One region of the Mesobacillus sp. S13 genome, then DNA from elsewhere that is predicted to be linked to it. Evidence: predicted binding sites of a transcription regulator. Region 1 holds the regulator's gene; the other holds the start of a gene.

Region 1 (3,427 bases):
TGCTAGTACGGTGATTTTTGATGAGGGCCATTTGCTTGAATTCGCAGCGCAAAAGGGATTAACATACAGATTCAACTCACAAACCTTGACCACTGTCCTGACGGGGTATATGCACCAGGACGTCCGAGAGGAGTCTCTTTATTTAATAGAAGATATCTTGGAGCTGCATGATGCATGGTTTGACCTTTTAGTTGAGAATTCATCTGCGGTAGAAGGTTCAAATCGAAAAGAAGTTCCAATGCTCTCAAGTATCAGGAGAGCCGCAGAAACTCTGGAGAAAAAGGTTAGCGATTTAATGGACCAATTAGTTTTTGATGCAGAAATGTTCCTGATTGATGAGTACCATTTAAAAATCATGGAAGAATATCTTGAGTTTTTCGCATATGGTCTTTCAATTTTCTTGAAGAATGACGAAGGTATTTTCTGGCTTGAAGAAAATGAAGTGCAAACTTCACTCGTTATCATGCCACGACTGGTTGAGGATATATTGAAAAAAGAAGTATTTTCTCAAAACATCCCGTTCGTGTTTTCTTCTGCAACCCTGTCACAGGCTGGAGATTTCAGCTATATCGCGAATAGCCTGGGAATCGAGAAATACTCCTCATTTACTGTAGCGTCCCCATTTGATTACGAAGACCAAATGGAACTGGTCGCACATGTTGAGGACGATGAAATGAAGAAGTGGGAAAAGATAGGGGATGACCTAAGAAGCAGTAATGGCAGCTCGCTTATCTTATTCTCTACTATGCAGGAAATGGAACGATTCCGGGCTTGGACTGAAAAACAAAAGTGGAGCTTCCCTATTTTGTTTGAGGGTGACCGTGAAATCAGTGAAACGGTAAAGGAATTCCAGACTGACACTGTGACCGTTTTATGTTCCTACAATCTTTGGGAAGGACTGGATGTGCCAGGAGAGTCATTGATTCAGGTTATCATTTCTTCCTTGCCATTCCCGCCTCATGACCCGGTCTTCCAGGCGAAAAGAAAGCATGCACAAAATCCCGCTCAAGAGGTAGATCTTCCATATATGCTCCTTCGCCTAAGACAAGGGATGGGAAGGTTGATCAGAACGAATCAAGACAGCGGTACCGTGCATATTTGGATCACACAAAATCAAAAAACTGCACACATAGAAGAATTAAAAGGTGTATTGCCTGTTCAACAGATACACTGGAGATAGAAAAATCCCGAAAGGAAGAATCCTTTCGGGATTTTTTATGCTAGTTTCTGCAACCGCACTTCCTGTGGCGGCGGTCACGATCGTCATCCCGGTCATCCCGAGCACCAGCTACTAAATCCTCGATCAAACAACGGCGCACAGCACGGCAAAGGTCATCAAAATCAACAGTTGCCCTGACTCTGTCCCTGTCACGGTTAGGGTAAAATACACCTGCAACATCATTGTCATTACGATTGTATCCCATCAGAAACTCAACTCCTTTCCAACATGAAAGATACTTACACAATATCTTATGTGGAGAGGGACAAGTTGTTAGGGTTTGTACCTAGTTTTTTTATAAATGTGCTAGTTTAATAAATTAGCAGCTTAAAAGGTTCATAGATAATGAAAAAAGCAAGCGAAGACGCTTGCTTTTTTAATGCATATGGCGGTAGACACCGATAACCTTACCAAGAATGGATACATTACGAAGGATAATTGGATCCATAGTTGGGTTTTCCGGCTGCAGCCTGAAATAATCCTTTTCCTTAAAGAAGCGCTTTACTGTTGCTTCATCGTCCTCTGTCATCGCTACTACAATATCTCCATTATTAGCAGTCTTTTGCTGCTTGACAATCACATAGTCCCCATCAAGGATTCCCGCTTCGATCATACTGTCACCCATGATTTCAAGCATGAAAACCTGCTCATCATGCGGAACAAGGCGATCTGGGAGAGGGAAGTACTCTTCAACATTTTCAATGGCGGTAATCGGCATACCCGCTGTTACTTTACCAACAACAGGAACATTAACGACATTATACTTTGGAATACGTGCATCATCTTCTATTTCGAGAATTTCTATTGCACGCGGCTTAGTAGGATCGCGTCGAATCAAGCCTTTGCTCTCAAGTCTGGCAAGGTGTCCATGGACAGTGGAGCTAGAGGCAAGTCCAACTGCTTCGCCTATTTCACGTACGGATGGCGGATACCCTTTTTTCTTGACTTCGCCTTTTATGAATTCAAATATATCTTGTTGCCGCTTAGATAACTTTGTCATATTCACGCACCTCGTATATTTTTCTTGTCCTAATTATACCATGTCTTTTCCACAGATACAAACATAAGTTCGAATTTTTGAGTTGACACAAAACAAACGTTCGATTTATAATGAAATCAATAAACCGAACATACATTCGTTAAGAGGTGTCGAAATGAAAAAACTATGGGAAAACTATTCATATGGAATGATCTTGCTTGCTGTCAGCTTAGTCTTCACATTCGTGGCTAAAGCTCAATTAAATAACGAAGAGGCTTACATAACTGTTACTATAGAAGAAGGACAAACATTATGGAAGATTGCTGAATCATTTGCCAACGAACACAATTTATCTGAAAATGAATTTGTAAGCTGGGTAGAAAAAGAAAATGGAATTGTCGGTGAAATGGTCTATCCGGGTGACGAGCTGGTAATCCCTGTTGTGGCTGAACAGATTGAACCTACTCAGATTGCCGGAGCAGGAAAGTAGATTGGAACAGAATAAGGTGACAACATGAAAGCAATCATTTATTGCCGTGTAAGTACAACGAAGGAAACACAGGAAACTTCTCTTGCCAGGCAGGAAGAAGAGCTGCTTCGACTGGCAGGCAGTTATGGCTTTGAAGTAGCCAGTATCATTAAAGAACAGGCCAGCGGTTATGATCTTGAAAGAGAAGGGATGCTTGAGCTGCTGGAATTGATTAAGGATAAAAATATAGGGGCACTGCTGATCCAGGATGAAACGAGACTTGGAAGAGGAAATGCAAAAGTTGCGATCCTACATTGTATCCTTAAAGAAAATGTGAAATTATATAGTGTCTCGCATAGTGGGGAGCTGCAACTTTCAGAATCAGATTCCATGGTGCTCCAAATTGTCAGTATGGTCGAAGAGTATCAAAGGAAAATCCATAACATTAAAATCAAGAGGGGCATGAAGCGGGCGATTGAACACGGATACAAACCCCAGCGCAATCTAAAGAACCAGGGTGATCATTCGGGACGGGAACGAAAAGAGATGCCGATTGAGGAAATAGTCAGGCTGCGCAATAATGGGCTGACCTTTGCGGAGATCGCTGCTACTCTAAGGGGATTCGGATATAATGTATCCAAAGCAACAGTAAACCGAAGATATCTTGAGTACATAGAAGCAGACGAATAAAAGCTCTATTCTTGTAAAATCTCAATAATTTTAGTAAGATGACATTTGACGTAATTTTTTACAAAGGAGC
Region 2 (3,427 bases), 2.2 Mb from region 1:
CCTATTTCAATCCATTATCCATCGTGGTGGAGATTCTCGAGACAGTAGAACTGAATGAAGATATCCTCGGGATCTGCAAAGAGTTGAAGGCACATGGATATACCATAGCGCTTGACGATTTTTTTGTTTCGCAGTGGAACGAATTGACGGTCCAGCTATTGGATTATATTGATATCATCAAGATCGATTTCCGTTCGACGAAACGAGTCGACAGGCAGGAAATGATTCGGTTTATCAATGGCAGGGACATTAAGTTCCTGGCCGAAAAAGTCGAAACGATTGAAGAATATATAGAGGCGAAAGAAGACGGCTTCGTCTACTTCCAGGGATTTTATTTCAGTAAACCTGTCATCCTGAACAGTTATGATATTCCATCATATTATCATTCGTATTTTCAGATTCTAAAAGAAATCGAGAATCCTGAGCCTGATCTTGAGAAGATTAAGGATGTAATCGAAAAGGATATATCCCTATCTTATAAACTGCTGAGACTCATCAATAATCCGGTTTTCAGGCCAAGGAATGAGGTTTCTTCCATCAAGCAAGCCATCATATTGCTAGGTTTGAATGAAATCAAAAAATGGATTTATGTTCTGGCGATCCGGGGAGCAGACAAAGGCTCAGGCGGTTCTAAGGAACGGGAAATCATTGAACTGTCACTTAAGCGCGGGAAGCTGGGCGAATTGATTGGCAGGAAGGTCGGCAGAGAAGTGCTGGCCTCAAAATACTTCCTTCTCGGAATGTTTTCTTTGATGGATTCCTTATTGCATCATCCGATGGAGGAACTTCTTGAAGATCTGCCATTAAGCAATGAGCTGAAGGCGGCCTTATCAGGTGAAAAGAACGACGAATACATGATGCTAGAATTTTTAAAAGAAATCGAACTCGCTTTCCATGAAGATCTCGAGCTGACGTTCAACCCTACCAAAATGACAATGGAGGAACTGTTCAGGCTCTATAGTGAAGCGAGCGACTGGGCTACAAAGGTCTTAAGTGAAGTGAATCCTTAACATGGAGCATGCCGGCGCATGCTTTTTCTTTTTGGAGCTATAAGGGTTGGATAAAACAGAAGGGCAGCTGCTGATATAATATAAGTGCGATAAGCTTTATATGAGGAAGATTCTTGTAACCAGCCGCCAAACAAGTTATATTTTTAATAGGTTATTTAAAATTTCGTTATTTCTCTGAATGAGGTGTTTAATCCATTGGTGCTGAAATATTTGTCCGCACTGTTGCTGCCTGGTTTCATGGTTGTTTTTTTTACCAGGGTTGCCTATAATCACATCCTTGCGCTTGTGTTAACGGTCACTTTGATTGCGGCTTCTGTTTATAAAGGGTACACAGATTCTTTTCTGCTGATTGTCGTCGATGCTTTTTCTTTGACGTTAGGCTTTTTTCTGGCGAACCAGATGATGAAGCGCAACAAAAAGCAGTCATAAATTTAAAGTAAGCCTGTCGAATTCTGTTCGGCAGGTTTTTCTTGTTTTACTAGGGGTGAACCCGATTCAATCAAACGTTTGATTAGCAACCATTCGACTTCCTATTACAATCATATTAAAAACAAAGATATAAATTCGAATGTTTGTTCGCTTTTTGTTGGTTTGTTTTACCCTCTTTGTGGTAGAATGAGGATATGACTTTTGACAGCTATGTAAGGCTTTTATAGATGAAGCTCTTTTCGATATAGTTACTGATTCAATGAATCTGAATTGTTTACGAAAAGAGCCTAGAAATTTCAAATTACAGGAGGCTTTTCTGTGAAGGACCAATTTGAATTAGTCTCGAAGTATTCTCCGCAGGGAGACCAGCCTGCCGCCATTAAAGAACTGGTGCAGGGAATCCGCGATAACAAGAAGCACCAGACGTTGCTTGGCGCGACAGGAACGGGCAAGACATTCACGATTTCCAATGTGATCAAGGAAGTGAACAAGCCGACGCTTGTCATTGCCCACAACAAGACATTGGCCGGGCAGCTATACAGCGAGTTCAAGGAATTTTTCCCGAACAATGCGGTTGAGTATTTCGTCAGTTACTATGATTATTATCAGCCAGAGGCATATGTGCCCCAGACGGATACATTCATTGAGAAGGATGCGAGCATCAATGATGAGATTGACAAGCTGCGTCACTCTGCTACATCTTCTTTATTTGAGCGTAAAGATGTCATCATCATTGCCAGTGTATCCTGTATATACGGCCTCGGTAATCCAGATGAATACCGTGACATGGTCGTGTCACTCCGGACAGGGATGGAAATTGAGCGGAACAAGCTGCTCCACAAGCTGGTCGATATCCAGTATGAACGCAATGACATTGACTTCAAGCGCGGGACGTTCCGAGTCCGTGGCGATGTTGTCGAGATCTTTCCGGCATCCCGTGATGAACACTGCATGAGGGTCGAGTTTTTTGGGGATGAGATTGACCGGATTCGCGAGGTCGATGCGCTGACTGGCGAGATCATTGGTGAACGTGATCATGTAGCGATTTTCCCGGCGTCCCACTTCGTTACACGTGAAGAAAAAATGCGGGTTGCGATTGAGAATATCGAAAAGGAATTGGAAGAACGCCTGGAGGTACTTCGTGCCGAGGAAAAACTTCTTGAGGCGCAAAGGCTCGAGCAGCGGACAAGATATGATCTTGAGATGATGCGTGAGATGGGCTTCTGCTCCGGCATCGAAAACTATTCACGCCACCTGACGTTGAGACCGGCCGGTGCGACTCCATATACTTTACTAGATTACTTCCCGGACGATTTTATGATCGTTGTTGATGAGTCACATGTTACATTGCCGCAAATACGGGGAATGTTTAATGGTGACCAGGCACGTAAACAGGTGCTGGTTGACCACGGTTTCCGCCTGCCGTCAGCGATGGATAACCGCCCGCTGACATTTGCAGAATTCGAGAAACATGTCAAACAGGCCGTGTTCGTATCGGCGACTCCAGGTCCGTATGAACTGGAGCATACTCCAGAGATGGTCCAGCAGATCATCCGCCCGACAGGATTGCTTGACCCGACAATCGATGTAAGGCCGATTGAGGGCCAAATAGATGACCTGATCGGCGAAATCCAGGAGCGGACGAAACGGAATGAGCGTGTCCTCGTAACGACGTTGACGAAAAAGATGTCCGAAGACCTGACGGATTACCTGAAGGAAATCGGTATCAAGGTCCAGTACCTGCACTCTGAGGTCAAGACGCTCGAGCGGATCGAGATCATCCGTGAGCTCCGTCTTGGGAAATATGATGTGCTTATCGGGATTAACCTTTTAAGGGAAGGGCTGGATATTCCGGAGGTATCCCTTGTTACCATTCTCGATGCTGATAAGGAAGGGTTCCTACGTTCCGAAAGGTCGCTGATCCAGACGATTGGCCGTGCGGCGAGGAATTCAAATGGTCATGTCATCATGTATGCAGACAAAATGAC

The links. The regulator LexA, encoded in region 1, represses DNA repair genes until DNA is damaged. The targets are predictions, from matches to a motif close to CGAACATATGTTCG.
Region 2: the regulator LexA is predicted to act here: its motif matches at 1,576-1,589, upstream of uvrB (excinuclease ABC subunit UvrB).

What each region holds. Positions count from the first base shown of each region.
Region 1 covers NZ_CP084622.1:1,961,648-1,965,074, forward strand. Annotated here, with positions in the region: gene LGO15_RS09805 (ATP-dependent DNA helicase) at 1-1,180, shown strand, start outside; gene LGO15_RS09810 (hypothetical protein) at 1,221-1,424, opposite strand; gene lexA (transcriptional repressor LexA) at 1,596-2,219, opposite strand; gene LGO15_RS09820 (cell division suppressor protein YneA) at 2,374-2,688, shown strand; gene LGO15_RS09825 (YneB family resolvase-like protein) at 2,713-3,357, shown strand.
Region 2 covers NZ_CP084622.1:4,192,345-4,195,771, reverse strand. Annotated here, with positions in the region: gene LGO15_RS21540 (EAL and HDOD domain-containing protein) at 1-1,010, shown strand, start outside; gene LGO15_RS21535 (CsbA family protein) at 1,206-1,439, shown strand; gene uvrB (excinuclease ABC subunit UvrB) at 1,758-3,427, shown strand, end outside.